DNA from 3 places in the Variovorax sp. P4_D9 genome. Region 2 is predicted to be linked to each of the others. Evidence: predicted binding sites of a transcription regulator. Region 2 holds the regulator's gene; each other region holds the start of a gene.
The links. Region 2 encodes FNR, which switches genes on or off when oxygen is low (the NO sensors DNR and NnrR bind a similar motif). Its sites were predicted from a motif close to TTGATNNNNATCAA; they were not measured.
Positions count from the first base shown of each region.

Region 1: a site for FNR is predicted at 2,424-2,437, ahead of AC1DY5_RS25130 (universal stress protein). Genes of this name have one in related genera too.
Region 3: a site for FNR is predicted at 2,982-2,995, ahead of AC1DY5_RS14275 (phenylacetic acid degradation protein PaaY). Genes of this name have one in related genera too.

Region 1 is NZ_JBFUIU010000254.1:6,169-11,161, reverse strand. Features, by position in the region: partial or broken gene AC1DY5_RS25150 (TonB-dependent receptor) at 1-362, opposite strand, end outside; cobalamin riboswitch at 443-679, opposite strand; gene AC1DY5_RS25145 (DUF904 domain-containing protein) at 749-973, shown strand; gene AC1DY5_RS25140 (cell division protein ZapA) at 973-1,299, shown strand; gene AC1DY5_RS25135 (sulfite exporter TauE/SafE family protein) at 1,578-2,393, shown strand; gene AC1DY5_RS25130 (universal stress protein) at 2,494-2,937, shown strand; gene AC1DY5_RS25125 (universal stress protein) at 3,005-3,430, shown strand; gene AC1DY5_RS25120 (malonate--CoA ligase) at 3,441-4,985, opposite strand; gene AC1DY5_RS25115 (enoyl-CoA hydratase/isomerase family protein) at 4,993-4,993, opposite strand, start outside.
Region 2 is NZ_JBFUIU010000016.1:14,753-19,745, reverse strand. Features, by position in the region: gene hemN (oxygen-independent coproporphyrinogen III oxidase) at 1-1,017, opposite strand, end outside; gene fnr (fumarate/nitrate reduction transcriptional regulator Fnr) at 1,142-1,858, shown strand; gene AC1DY5_RS03445 (hypothetical protein) at 1,839-2,084, opposite strand; gene AC1DY5_RS03440 (FixH family protein) at 2,089-2,394, opposite strand; gene ccoG (cytochrome c oxidase accessory protein CcoG) at 2,391-3,830, opposite strand; gene ccoP (cytochrome-c oxidase, cbb3-type subunit III) at 3,852-4,769, opposite strand; gene AC1DY5_RS03425 (cbb3-type cytochrome oxidase subunit 3) at 4,766-4,912, opposite strand; gene ccoO (cytochrome-c oxidase, cbb3-type subunit II) at 4,927-4,993, opposite strand, start outside.
Region 3 is NZ_JBFUIU010000107.1:3,481-8,473, forward strand. Features, by position in the region: gene apaG (Co2+/Mg2+ efflux protein ApaG) at 1-241, opposite strand, end outside; gene rpe (ribulose-phosphate 3-epimerase) at 311-1,006, shown strand; gene AC1DY5_RS14265 (hypothetical protein) at 996-1,256, opposite strand; gene AC1DY5_RS14270 (succinylglutamate desuccinylase/aspartoacylase family protein) at 1,350-2,321, shown strand; gene AC1DY5_RS14275 (phenylacetic acid degradation protein PaaY) at 2,322-2,924, opposite strand; gene AC1DY5_RS14280 (enoyl-CoA hydratase-related protein) at 3,098-3,898, shown strand; gene paaI (hydroxyphenylacetyl-CoA thioesterase PaaI) at 3,910-4,359, shown strand; gene paaK (phenylacetate--CoA ligase PaaK) at 4,379-4,993, shown strand, end outside.

The sequences.
Region 1 (4,993 bases), on a different contig from region 2:
GCTTCGGCGCCGCGGATGAAGACGCTGCTGCCCTTGCCCAGGCCGCCGGTGGCCGAGATCTGAACCCCGGCCATGCGGGCCAGGATTTCAGGCAGCGTGCGGCTGGCCTGCTGTTCGATCTGCGCCCGCTCGATGACCACCGTGTCCGACACCAGTTCGTCGGCGCGGGTGGCGACGCGCGTGGCGGTCACCACCATTTCGGGCAGCGCGGGCGTGGCGGCCTCCTGGGCCGAGGCCGGTGCCGGCAGCCCGGCAACGCCGGCCATCAGGGAGGCGACCGCCAGCGGCACGGCATGGGCGCGCGGACGCCGCCACGGCGAAGCACTGCGGGGAGCGCGCGCGGAAAAAACGCAGATATTCATGGAAGCGACAAAAGATCAAGGCCCTTCGCCGGCTTCCCCGCCGGGCTTGGACGTCATGGCCACCGTCAGCTTCTAGCCATGCGGCGGCCGCCTCGTTGGCCGGTATCCGGGCTGGCAGCACAACCCTCGCCGCCTTCCCAGGCACCTGTTTCAGGGCGCCCAGTGGCTGATTGACGAGGGCGGCATCCGAGGATGCCGGCTGCTTGACCGTTGCGGGGGCAGCGCAGGTTGGCTCGGCCCGATGGGCTTCGCCTCCTGCTTCCCGTTGAACTGCGACGCGTGAACCGCGGCACGAGCACCAACGCGCGGAATTGTAGGGTTTGTTGGCATATGCCTTCCGCGCGGCGATGAAATCGCGGCAGCGCCGGTAACTACAATCGTCCTCCATGCCTGCACCGAGCCGTATTGACCAGATCGCCGAGCGCGTCGAACGCCTGCTCGTGCGCCATGAGGAAGTACAGCGCACCAATGCGCTGCTTCAGGACCAGGTCGACGCGCTCACGCGCGAACGTGACACCCTCAAATCGCGGCTTGCCGCGGCGCGCACGCGGCTCGATGCCCTGCTCGACCAACTGCCCGCCGATCCCGGCCAAGACGCCAGCGCTCCCTGATGAAACAAATTGAAGTCCAGATCATGGGCCAGAGCTACCTGCTCGGCTGCCCCGAAGGCGGCGAAGCGCAACTGCGCGAAGCGGTCGAACGCGTCGATGCTGCGATGTGCAAGATCCGCGACGCCGGCAAGGTCAAGGCGCGCGACCGGATCGCGGTGCTGGCCTCGCTGAATCTGGCCTTCGACCTGGTGCAGCGCGAAGCCGCGCCGGCACCTGTGCCTGCGCCTGCTGCAGCGGCCCCCGACGCCCCCGAAGAAGACGCCCGCGCCGCGCAACTGGTCCAGCGCCTCGATCAGGCCCTGGCCGGCGACGGACATTTACTCTGACGGTTGGCCGCTGCAGCGGCAGCGGGCGTAAAATACGCATCGTCTGCGGTGCGAAGCCGGGCTTTATATTTCCTTGTACCAATGCTCTACGGAGCAGGGCTTGGAACATCGCTTGGCGGGTGTGATCATCTCGCGTCAGATGAACCCGAAGCCTTGCTGACCTCGCCCACCTGAACCCTGGTTCAGGATGCGGGTTCGGCTCACACTCGCAGACACCTTTTCTTTGACAGCCACGGCACCCGCAACGGGTGCCGTGGCTTTTTTCTGGAACCGCGCCAATGATGATTGAAGCCCCGCTGATCGCCGAACTCGCCCTGCTCGGTGTCGGCACCGGATTCCTTGCCGGCCTGCTCGGCATCGGCGGCGGCATGCTGATGGTGCCGTTCATCACGATCATCCTGGGCCACCGCGGCGTCGCCGCCGACCTGTCGGTCAAGATGGCGATTGCGACCTCGATGGCGACCATCATATTCACCTCGARCTCGAGCGTGCGCGCGCATCACAAGCGCGGCGCGGTGCGCTGGGACATCGTCAAGCGGCTGGCGCCCGGCATCGTGGCCGGCAGCCTGCTCGGCAGCCTCGGCGTCTTCAGCCTGCTCAAGGGCAGCGCGCTGGCGATCTTCTTCGCTCTCTTCGTCGGTTTCTCGGCCACCCAGATGTTCCTCGACAAGAAGCCCAAGCCGACGCGCCAGATGCCGGGCAGCGCAGGCCAGTTCGGCGCCGGCGGTGCGATCGGCTTCATCTCCGGCCTGGTGGGCGCCGGCGGTGGCTTCATCAGCGTGCCTTTCATGACCTGGTGCAACGTCGCGATCCACAATGCGGTCGCCACCAGCGCCGCACTGGGCTTCCCGATCGCGGTCGCCAACGTGGTCGGCTACGTGGCCAGCGGCCGGTCGGTGCAAGACCTGCCGGCAGGCTCTTTCGGCTACATCTGGCTGCCAGCGCTGGCCGTGATCGCGGTCTGCAGCTTCGTCGTGGCGCCGTTCGGCGCGCGAGCCGCACACAAGCTGCCGGTCGCCAAGCTCAAGCGCGTGTTCGGGAGCATCCTGTACCTGCTGGCGGCCTACATGCTCTGGAAGGGGCTGCACGGCTGAGACCGGCCGGCCGCGCATTCCCTTCCACGCTTGCGCTGAATCAAGCCAGGTTTTGCGGCCCTTGTATTAAGCTGCTGCTGGTTCAATCACAGGAGCATTCATGTTCAAGCGAATCCTGGTCGCCACCGACGGCTCCCTGCTCTCGAAGAAGGCCGTGACGAGCGCCATCGCACTGGCCGCGCAGAGCGGCGCCGAGTTGGTGGCGCTGACCGTGGTGCCACGCTATCCGACCAACTACTTCGACGGCGCCGCGGTCTTCACGCCCGAAGACATCGGACGGATCGAAAAGCAATGGGCCGAATCGGCGCAAGCCACGCTCGACGAGATCGCCAAGCAGGCCGAGGCCAGCGGCGTCCGGATCCAGACCACGACGGTCAGTGCCGACCTGGTGGGCGAGGCGATCATCGCGGCCGCCAAGAAGCACGGCAGCGACACGATCGTGATGGCCTCGCACGGACGCCAGGGCATCAAGCGCCTGCTGCTGGGCAGCGAGACCCAGCATGTGCTCACCCATTCGGATCTGCCGGTCTTGGTGCTGCGCTGAGTCCGGTTTATAAACGCCGCACGCGGTGCCTTCACCGCGCATCGAGAATCAATCAAAGAGGCCACGCATGAAGATCCTGATCGCCGTTGACGGCAGCGACCACACGACGAAGGCGCTCGACTACCTGGCGAAGCATCGCAACATGTTCATCGATGGCAACCAACTGGTGGTGGTCCATGTCTGCATCGGCGTGCCGGGCCATGTCACGCGCCACCTGAGCAAGGAATCCGTGCGCGACTACTACGCCGAGGAAACGGCCAAGGTCGTCGAGCCGGTCAAGATCAAGCTCGCGAGCTACGGCATCACCAACTACACGGTCGACCAGCGCCACGGCCATGCTGCCGAAGAGATCCTCAAGGCCGCCGATGCCAGCGGCGCCGAACTGATCGTGATGGGCACGCACGGCCATGGCCTCTTCGGCCGGGCGCTGATGGGATCGGTCGCAACCAAAGTGGTGTCCGAGACCGACATCTCGGTGCTGCTGGTGCAGTAGGCGCAGCGCCTCAATCCCTGGGCGCGAACAGCCCCTTGTGCTGCTCGCGCAGCAACGCCTTCTGCACCTTGCCCATCGCATTGCGCGGCAGTTCGGCCACCACGAAGCACTGCTTTGGGATCTTGAAGTTGGCGAGCTTCGCCTTGAGCTCGGCAATGATCGCGTCGCCATCGATCGAGGCACCCGCCCGCGCCGTCACGATCGCCACGCCGACCTCCCCGAAGTCGGCGTGCGGCACGCCGACGATGGCGCTCTCGGCAACCCCGGCCAATTCGTTTATGTAGGCCTCGACTTCAGCCGGATAGACGTTGTAGCCGCCGCTGATGATCAGGTCCTTGCTGCGCCCGACGATCGTGACGTAGCCGAGTCCGTCGATCTTGCCGACGTCGCCGGTCTTGAAGTAGCCGTCGGTCGTGAACTCTTCCCGGGTCTTCTCCGGCATGCGCCAATAGCCGGCGAACACGTTCGGGCCGTCGACTTCGATATGGCCGATCTCGTCGGTCGGGCATGGCTCGCCGGCATCGTCGCGCACCCGCAGGTGCACGCCCGGCAAGGGGAAGCCGACCGTGTCGCCACGGCGTTCGCCCTGCACCGGGCTGTAGGGGTTGGAGGTCAGCATGGCGGTCTCGCTCATGCCGTAGCGCTCGAGGATGGTGTGGCCGGTGCGCTCGCGCCAGGCATTGAAGGTGTCGATCAGCAGCGGCGCCGAACCGGAGATGAAGACCCGCATGTTGCGGCAGGCCTTTTTCGTTAGCCCGCGTTCGGCCAGCATGCGCACGTAGAGGGTCGGCACGCCCATGAAGACGGTCGCCTCGGGCAGCCGGGCGACGACGCGCGCAGGGTCGAAGCGGTTGAGCCAGAACATCTTGCTGCCGCTGATCAGCGCGCCGTGGATCGCGACGAAGAGCCCGTGCACATGGAAAATCGGCAGCGCGTGGATCAGCACATCGCCGCTGCGCCAGCCCCAGTAGTCCTTCAGCACTTCGGCGTTCGACGACAGGTTGCGGTGCGTCAGCATCGCGCCCTTGCTGCGGCCGGTGGTGCCGCTGGTGTAGATGATCGCGGCGAGATCGTCCTCGCTCTTCAGGGCGACATCGTGCCGGTCGCTGCAGCTGGCGGCCACCTCGAGCAGTGTGCCGCTGCGGTTGTCGTCGAGCGTGAAGACATGGCGGGTGCCGGCAGCGGACGCGATCGGGTCGACCCACGAGACATTGGCGCTGCTGCAGACCACCACGGCCGGCTCGGCGTTGCCGATGAAATACTCGATCTCGGCGCCCCGGTAGGCGGTGTTGAGCGGCAGGAAGACATAGCCGGCGCGCAAGGTCGCCAGGTACAGCATCATGGCCTCGACCGACTTCTCGACCTGGACCGCGATGCGGGCGCCCTTCTCGAGGCCCAGCGCATCCAGCAGGTTGGCGATCATCGCGCTGGCGCGGTCGAGGTCGCGCCACGAATAGAACAGGCCGTCGTCGGTCTCGACCGCGATGGCGTCGAGGTCGGCAGGGAAAGCCGAGCGCAGCACGGCGAAGAGGTTTGCGTTGGGAGTGTCGGTCATGGAAATCT
Region 2 (4,993 bases):
GCCCAGGGCCACCAGGTCGCAATCCGGCTGTGTGCTGTAGCCCTGGAAGTTGCGGTGCAGCCGGCCCTGCCGCTTGGCCACAGCCAGGGCATCGTCGGGCAGTGCGAAATGGTCCATGCCGATGTAGACATAGCCGGCCGCGGTCAGCGCGGCGATCGAGCGCGACAGCATCTCGACCTTGGTCGCCGCGTCGGGCAGGGTCTCGGTGGCGATGCGGCGCTGGGCCTTGAAGCGCTCGGGCAGGTGGGCGTAGGCGTAGAGCGCAATGCGATCGGGCCGCAGGGCGCAGACCTGCGCCAGCGTGCGGTCGAAGGAGGCGGCGCTCTGGCGCGGCAATCCGTAGATCAGGTCGACGTTGACCGAATCGAATCCCAGTCCTCGGGCGGTGGCCATCAGGTCGAACACCTGCTCGGCGGGTTGGATCCGGTGCACCGCCTTCTGGACGTCGGGGTCGAAGTCCTGGACCCCGAAGCTGAGCCGGTTGAAGCCCAGCGCGGCCAGCGTCACGAGGCGCTCGCGGTCGACGGTGCGCGGGTCGATCTCGATCGAATGTTCGCCGTCGGGCGTCAGCGTGAAGGCGTCGCGCAGCATGGCCATGAGCTGCCGCAGGGAGGCATCGTCGAGGAAGGTGGGCGTGCCGCCGCCGAGGTGGAGTTGGCGCACGACCGCACCGCGGCCGAGCTTCTCGACCTGCAGCGAGATCTCGCGGGCCAGGTAGTCCAGGTACTCGCCGCCCTTGCTCTTGTGCTTGGTCACGATCTTGTTGCAAGCGCAGTAGTAGCAGAGCGACTCGCAGAACGGGATGTGCACGTAGAGCGACAGCGCCCGGGCGCTGGCACCAGCCCCACCGCGCTGCTCGAGCGACTGCGCATAGTCCTCGGCCGTGAAGGCGTCGACAAAGCGGTCCGCGGTCGGATAGGAGGTGTAGCGCGGCCCCGGGACGTCGAATTGATTCAGCACGGCCGGCGTGGGCGCCGGGAGGGACGGCGTAAGAACGGGAGCGGAGGCAAGGAGCATCGCGGGCGACGGCAAGGGCTTTGGTGTGTCACTATGCCGCTGTCGCGACCCGCAATCATTGACCTGGGTCAAGCATCCGGCCCACTGCCCATCGGACAATCCCCCCATGACCTCGACTGCATCAATGAAACCAGAAAATATCAAGGTCGCCTGTTCCAACTGCAATCTGCGCGAACTCTGCATGCCGGTGGGCCTGGCGCCCGGCGAACTGCAGCGCATCGACGATATCGTCGCCACGCGGCGCAAGGTCAAGCGGCGCGAGACCCTGTTCCGCAACGGCGAGCCCTTCACCTCGCTCTATGCGATCCGCACCGGCGTCTTCAAGACCCGGGTCACCAGCGAGGACGGGCGCGACCAGGTCACGGGTTTCCAGATGGCGGGCGAGATCATCGGGCTCGACGGCATCGTCAACGACCAGCACACCTGCGACGCCGTGGCGCTGGAGGATTCCGAGGTCTGCGTGATGCCCTTCGACCGCATCGAGGAGCTGTCGCGCGAAGTCACGGCGCTGCAGCGCCACGTGCACCAGATCATGAGCCGCGAGATCGTCCGCGAGCACGGCGTGATGCTGCTGCTCGGCAGCATGCGGGCCGAGGAGCGGCTGGCGGCCTTCCTGCTGAACCTGGTGCAGCGGCTGCATGCGCGCGGCTTCTCGCGCTCCGAGCTGGTGCTGCGCATGACCCGCGAAGAGATCGGCAGCTATCTCGGGCTCAAGCTCGAGACCGTCAGCCGGACACTGTCGAGATTCGCGGCCGACGGCATCGTCGAGGTCGAGCAGCGCAATGTGCGCATCCTCGACCCCGAGGCGCTCCGGCACATCGTCAATCCGCCGGGTAGTTGATTTCGCGCGCCGAGCGGGTCAACATCAGCGTCAGCGCGCCCGACCCCATGGCCAGCAGCCAGAAGGTGAAGAACCCGACCGTGTAGACGGCCTGCCGCGAGGCCCCGAGCGCCTCGCCGCGCCAGTGCAGGTCGCCCGGGTCGACCAGCGCGAACACCAGCACCTCGAGTGCGCAAGCCAGCAGGAAGGCCGGCCAGAGAATCCACATCCAGCGCTGCGCCTGCATGGCCTCAGCGCCTCGGGGCCGGGATGTCGGCGCTCGGCGTCAACGCGTGGTTTCGACCGGCCACCGCCGGCATCAGCTTCTTGTCGGGCAGCGTGCGGTTGATTTCCACGCCCTTGCGGTAGTAGTTCTCGTCGACCACCGGATCGGGCGTGCGCAGGGCCAGCCACAGCGTGGTGAAGCTCGCGATCACCACCACGCCCGGCCCGCCGATCACCATCCACACCAGCGGAAAGCGGTACCAGGGCGGACAGGGGCGGATCGCGTCGTTCTCGTCGGTCATCATCGTCTCCTTGGACACCAGGGGGTTCATCGCGGGACCAGGAACACGGCCTTCTCGGACACGCTGCCCAGGCCGCCTTCCGCTCGGACATCGAAGTGCACCTTGTGCGAGCCGGCCGGTGCCGCGCCGTAGGGCAGCTGCAGCCGGACCGCCACCCAGCGCGACTGCGCCGGCGCGACCTCGACCACGGATTCCGAGGACACGTGCAGCCCTTCGAGGCCGCTTGCCTCGATCCGGTAGCGCTGCACCTGCTCGGTGGCATTCATGATCTGCAGGCGATAGACATTCTCGAGTTGGCCGCCCTCGACGATGCGCGCCAGCGACGCGCGATCGCGCACGACGTCGACCTTGAGCGGCGTGCGCGTCACCAGGCTGGCGAGCAGGCCGATGCACAGCACGCCCAATATCGTGGTGTAGATCAGCACCCGCGGCCGCAGCACGCGGCGCAGCACCTGCTGCGGCGTCCAGCGTCCGGCCATGCTGTTCTGGGTGGCATAGCGGATCAGGCCGCGCGGGGTCTCCATCTTGTCCATGACGATGTTGCAGGCGTCCACGCAGAGGCCGCAGCCGATGCATTCGAACTGCAGGCCCTGGCGGATATCGATCCCCGTCGGGCAGACCTGCACGCACAGCTTGCAGTCGATGCAGTGGCCGAGCGCCGGCGCCGCGGCTGCCCGCGCCTTGGCCGGCACGCCGCGCGGCTCTCCGCGCGCGGCGTCATAGCTGACGATCAGCGTGTCTCGGTCGAACATCGCGCTCTGGAAGCGCGCATAGGGGCACATGTACTTGCACACCTGCTCGCGCATGAAGCCGGCGTTGCCGTAGGTCGCAAAGCCGTAGAACAAGACCCAGAAGATTTCCCAGGAGCCCATGCGGGTCTGCAGGAACTCCATGGCCAGTTCGCGGATCGGCGTGAAGTAGCCGACGAAGGTGAAGCCGGTCCAGAGCCCGATCGAGATCCAGACCACATGCTTGAACCACTTCTTGACCAGCTTCTCGGTCGAGAAGTCGCCGCTGTCGAGTCGCATCCGCGCTATGCGGCTGCCTTCGATCTTCTCCTCGACCCACATGAAGATCTCGGTGTAGACGGTCTGCGGGCAGGCATAGCCGCACCACAGGCGGCCCGCCACCGCGGTGAACAGGAACAGCGAAAGGGCCGAGATCACCAGCAGCCCGGTCAGGTAGATCAGGTCCTGCGGATAGAGCACCAGTCCGAACAGGAAGAAGCGCCGCGCGCCGAGGTCGAACAGCACGGCCTGGCGCTGGCCCCACTCCAGCCACGGCAGTCCGTAGAACACCAGCTGCGTCGCGAACACCAACGCCCAGCGCCAGCGAGCGAAATAGCCGCTGACGCTGCGCGGATAGATCTTCTTGTGGGCCGCGTAGAGGCCGACGCCCTCCTCGACCGGCGCGATCGGAATCACGGTGCGCGGCGGCGGCGTCGGTCCGGGCAGGGAATCGCTCATGGGGACCTCAGGCCATCGCCTTCATTGCCCTGCGGCGGCCGACTTGTTGGACAGGCCCCAGACGTAGGCGGTCAGCACATGGATCTGTGCCTCGGTCAGGCGACCCTGCTGCGCCGGCATCTGGTTGGTCTTGCCGCCATTGATCATCGCGATGATCGCCTCCTGCCCGTAGCCGTGCAGCCAGATCTTGTCGGCCAGGTTCGGAGCACCCACCGCAGGGTTGCCGACGCCGCCGATGCCGTGGCAGGCCGCGCAGACCGTGAACTTGCTCTTGCCGAGTCCGGCGCGCACCGAGTCGTGCGGGCTGCCCGACAGGCTCAGCACGTAGTTGGCGAGGTTCTTGACGTCCTCGGCCGAACCGACCGCCTCGGCCATCGGCGGCATCACGCCGACGCGGCCGAGCGCGATGGTCTCGTGGATCTTCTCGGGCGTGCCGCCGTGCAGCCATTCGCCATCAGTCAGGTTCGGGAAGCCCTTGCTGCCGCGCGCATCCGAGCCGTGGCACTGCGCGCAGTTGTTGAGGAACAGGCGCTCGCCGATCGCCATCGCGCCGGCATCGCCGGCCAGGCGTTCGACCGGCTGGGCCGAGTAGGCGGCGTAGACCGGCGCCAGTTCGGCGTTGGCCCTCTCGACATCCTTGGCGTATTCGCCCTGGGTGCTCCAGGCGAGCGTGCCGCGGTAGCTGCCGAGGCCCGGGAACACCACCAGGTAGCCGATGCCGAACACGATGGTCAGCACGAACAGGCCCATCCACCAGCGCGGCAACGGGTTGTTCATCTCGCGCAAGTCTTCGTCCCAGACGTGGCCGGTGGTGTTGTCGGTGCTGGCCGGGCCGCGGAAGCGTGCGGTCAGCCACAGCAGCAGTGCGCAGGCCAGGATGCCGCCAAGCGAGATGGCGGTCACGAAGTGCGACCAGAAGTCGCTGGTGAAGTCACTCATGAGGGGTCCTCTTCGAAGGGGAGTCGTGCGGCCTCTTCGAAGGCCTTCGCGTTGCGGCGCGAATAGGCCCAAACCAGGATGCCCATGAAAGTGGCGAACGACGCCAGCGTGGCGGCGATCCGCAGGGTGGTGATGGTGTCCATCGTTGCGCTCCTACTTACTTGAGTGCGAGACCGAGCGACTGCAGGTACGCGACGATGGCGTCCATCTCGCTCTTGCCCTTG
Region 3 (4,993 bases), on a different contig from region 2:
ACCGGAAGGATTCCCCTGGCGCCAGCAGGGGCTGCTGGCCGATCACGCCGAGTCCGTCGACCTCCTGCGTGTGGCCAGAGGCGTCGGCGAAGACCCAGTGGCGTGCGACCAACTGCGCCGCCACCTTGCCATGGTTGGTCACCGTCACGGAATAGGCGAAGGTATGCACCCGGTCCTCGGCCGAGGACTGGTCTGGCAGGTAGCGCGGCTCCACGAGGACGCTGATCGGGGGGCTGGACATCAGGACGATGGTAACGGAAGGGCCCCGGCAGGCTGCAAGCCGCCGGCCCTGCTGCGACAATCCGGGCCCATGAGCAGCCCCTTCCGAATCGCCCCCTCCATCCTTTCGGCCGATTTCGCACGCCTCGGCGACGAAGTGCGCGACGTCATCGCCGCCGGTGCCGACTGGATCCATTTCGACGTGATGGACAACCATTACGTGCCGAACCTGACCTTCGGGCCGATGGTCTGCCAGGCCCTCAAGCCGCATGCCCACACGGCCGACGGCCAGCCGGTGCCGATCGACGTCCACCTGATGATCCAGCCGGTGGATGCGCTGGCGGCCGCCTTCGCGCAGGCCGGTGCCGACTACATTAGCTTCCATCCCGACGCATCGCCGCACACGCACCGCAGCATCCAGGCGATCAAGGCGGCCGGCTGCAAGGCCGGGCTGGTGTTCAACCCGGGCTTGGGCCTGGAGGCGCTCGACTGGGCGATCGACGACATCGACCTGATCCTGATCATGAGCGTGAACCCGGGCTTCGGCGGCCAGAGCTTCATCGATTCAGCCCTGCGCAAGATCGAACTCGCGCGCCAGCGCATCGACCAGACCGGCCGCGACATCCGGCTCGAAGTCGACGGCGGCATCAAGGCCGACAACATCGCGCGCGTAGCCAGCGCCGGCGCCGACACCTTCGTGGCGGGCAGCGCGATCTTCAACGCCAAGGACTATGGGAGCGTGGTGAGGGCGATGCGCGAGCAACTGGCCACCACCGTCAAGGCTTGAGCTTGTCGTTGTAGACCCGGTCGGTCACCGGCCCCTTGTCGGTGTCGACCAGGCCGCGCTCGATGTCTTCGTGCGCCTGGCGGCCGACGCGCGGCGCGCCGCCATCCTGGTTCTGCTGGCTGTCGGACGATTGGTCGTGCTCGTGAGGCAGGCGCGGGGCCGATTCACCGCCCTGCTCGACCTTGGTGTTGCCTCCTCCTGCATCCTTCAGACCGTCGGTCTTGGCGGGATCCTTCCTCTGCGTTGCCATGGCTTGCTCCTTTGTCAGGTCCATGCTTGTCGCACCGCAGCGCCGCGACCGCGGTAGGACCGGCCTTCGCTGCGCTGTAGGATGGTCGGCGAAATGACAGAGCCGCCCGATTTCCTCCGCATCCACGCCTACCAGAGCCTGCAGTTCGGGCCCCGGCTGATCGTGCTGGGCGGCGTGCACGGCGACGAGACCTGCGGCAGCGCCGGCATCGAGCGCATCGTGGCGGCGCTCGATGCCGGTTCGCTTCAGCTGTTGCGCGGCCAGCTCAGCCTGGTGCCGGTGGCCAATCCGCTGGCGCGGCGGCGGCTGCGTCGCGAAGGCGAGCGCAACCTCAATCGCCTGTTCCGGCCGACCGCGCCGGGCGACGCGCCGGGCGACTACGAGGCCCGGATCACCGATCTGCTGTGTCCGCTGCTGGACCGCCACGAGGTGCTGCTCGACCTGCATTCGTTCCAGAGCGAGGGCGAGGCCTTCGCGATGATCGGGCCGCGCGACAACCAGGGCACGCTCGAACCCTTCGCGCGCGCCTTCGAGGAAGGCCAGCTGGCCTTGCACCTGGGCACGCCGCGCGTGGTCGAGGGCTGGCTCGACATCTATGCCTCCGGCCTGGCGCAGCGCGGACAGGCCGCCGACGAGGCGGCGCTGGCCTTCGGCTGGGGCACCAACGAATACATGCGCAGCCGCGGCGGCTACGGCGTGACGCTCGAATGCGGGCAGCACGAAGACCCGTCGGCGCCGGAGGTCGCGTACCGGGCCATCCTGTCGACCTTGCGGCTGCTGGGGATGATCGAGCCCGACCCGGCCGTGTCGCCGCCGCTGGCGCCCTCGCTGCTGCGGCTGGTCAGCGTCACCGACCGTCTGCACCAGGAGGACCAGTTCGTGCGCGAGTGGGCCACCTTCGATGCGGTGGCGCGTGGCGAAGCGATCGGCGTACGCGAGGACGGCAGCGTGCTGCATGCCGACCGCGACGGCTTCATCGTGTTCCCGAACGCCGAGGCGCTGCCGGGCACCGAATGGTTCTATTTCGCGGTGGAGAGCGACCGCGACCTGACGCGCCGGGCCTGATCAACCCCGCTTGGTCGCGATCAACGGCTTCACGTCCGGCGCCTTGACGCGCGGCCGGTCGGCCTCGACCGCCGTCAGCGCCTCGACTTCCTTCATGCTCGCCAGGCTGCGCCGCGTGAGGTCCTGATACGTGCGCGTGCCTTCCAGCTTCCAGGCCACTTCTTGGTCGCTCAGTTCGCGCATCACCTTCGCGGGCATGCCGGCAGCGAGCGATCGCGCGGGGATCTTCTTGCCGGCGGGCACGAACGCGCAGGCCGCGAGGATCGCCGCCTCGCCGATCTCGGCCTCATCCATGACGACCGCGTTCATGCCGACCAGCGCGTTGCGCCGCACGATGCAGCTGTGCAGCACCGCGCCATGGCCGATGTGGCCGTTCTCCTCGACCACCGTGTCCTGGGCGGGAAAGCCGTGCACGACACAGGTGTCCTGCACATTGGAGCCGCGCTCCAGCACGATGCGGCCGAAGTCGCCGCGCAGCACGGCGCAGGGCCCGACATAGCAGTCCGGACCGACGATCACGTCGCCGATCAGCACCGCGGTCGGATGCACATAGGCGCTCGGATCGACGACCGGCACCACCCCTTCGATGGAATAACAAGGCACGGCAATCTCCGTTGTTTCTGAATGGGAAGCAGGAATAAGGGTAATCCCTTGGCAAGTTTGACTTGCGTCAAGCTTTTCTCGATCCTATGATTAACCGACCGGTCGGTCAATGATACTTTTGACACCGGTCAAGACCCCCGCCCCACGCCAATACTCAAGACTGGAGACACAGCTTGTCCGAATCACTCGTGCTTGCCGCGCAGCAGGGCCCCGTCCTGACGCTGACGTTGAATCGGCCCGCCGCACTCAACAGCTTCACCGAAGCCATGCACCAGGCGCTGCGCCAGGGGCTGGACGCCGCCGCTGCGAATGCCGAGGTGCGCTGCGTGGTGCTCACGGGGGCGGGCCGCGGCTTCTGCGCCGGCCAGGACCTGGCCGACCCGATGGTCGCGCCCTCGGCGCCCGGCGAGCCGCCCAAGGACCTGGGCCGCACCATCGAAGTGCTCTACAAGCCCCTGGTGCAGCGCCTGCGCTCGATGCCGGTTCCGGTGATCGCCGCGGTCAACGGCGTGGCGGCCGGCGCCGGCGCCAACCTGGCCCTGAATTGCGACTTCGTGCTGGCCGGCGAATCGGCCAGCTTCATCCAGGCCTTCGCCAAGATCGGTCTCGTGCCCGATACCGGCGGCACCTGGCTGCTGCCGCGCATCGTCGGCCGCGCCCGCGCGCTGGGCTTGGCCATGCTGGGCGACAAGCTGTCCGCCGCCGAAGCCGAGCGCATCGGCCTGATCTGGAAGTGCGTAGCCGACGCGGCACTTTCCGAGGAGACCGCCAAGCTCGCGCAGCGCGTGGCCGCAATGCCCGTGAAGGCCCTGGCGGCGACCCGCGCCGCGATCGACGGCGCCCAGCACCTGACCCTCGACCAGGCGCTCGACGCCGAAGCCGCGGTGCAGGCGCAACTGGGCAGCGCCCATGACTACCTCGAGGGCGTGGCCGCCTTCGGCGCCAAGCGCGCGCCCGTCTTCACCGATCGCTAAACAGGGACCCCATGTCGAACCCCACCATCGAAGCGACCCCGCAGCAGACCGCCGAGCTCGTGCGCGAGCGCATGTACGCCAACGACGCCGCCGTGCGCGGCCTGGGCATGGACGTCACCGAGGTGGCGCCGGGCCAGGCCACGGTCACGATGACCGTGCGCGCCGACATGCTCAACGGCCACGCCATCTGCCATGGCGGCTTTCTCGCCACCTTGTGCGACACCGCCTTCGCCTACGCCTGCAATTCGTACAACGAGCTCACCGTGGCCTCGGGCTTCGCGATCGAACTGGTGGCGCCGGCGCGCGAGGGCGACCTCCTCACGGCCCGCAGCGTCGAGCTGTCGAAGGCCGGACGCACTGGCGTCTACGACAGCGAGATCACCAACCAGCGTGGCGAGCGCATCGCGATGTTCCGCGGCCGCTCCTACACCATCAAGGGCAAGCCGGCAGTTGCTGACTGAGCCCGCACAGGAGACACCTATGCCCGTGAAGCAACCCATGCCCGGCGACCTGGACGCCATCGAGACCGCCAGCCGCGACCAGATCGAGGCCCTGCAACTGCAGCGCCTGCGCTGGACCCTGCAGCATGCCTACGACAACGTGCCCCACTACCGCCAGGCCTTCGATGCCAAGGGAGTGCACCCGTCTGACCTGAAGCAGTTGAGCGACCTGTCGAAGTTCCCGTTCACGGCCAAGAAGGACCTGCGCGACAACTACCCGTTCGGCATGTTCGCGGTGCCGCGCCAGCAGGTCGCGCGCATCCATGCGTCCTCGGGCACCACCGGCAAGCCGACCGTGGTGGGCTACACGCTGCAGGACATCAACCACTGGGCCGACCTGGTGGCGCGCTCGATCCGCGCCGCCGGCGGCCGCCGTGGCGACATCGTGCACGTGGCCTACGGCTACGGCCTCTTCACCGGCGGCCTCGGTGCCCACTACGGCGCCGAGCGCGCCGGCTGCACCGTGATCCCGATGTCGGGCGGCCAGACCGAGAAGCAGGTGCAGCTGATCCGCGACTTCCGGCCCGACCTGATCATGGTCACGCCGAGCTATATGCAGGTGATCATCGAGGAGTTCGTGCGCCAGGGGCAGGAC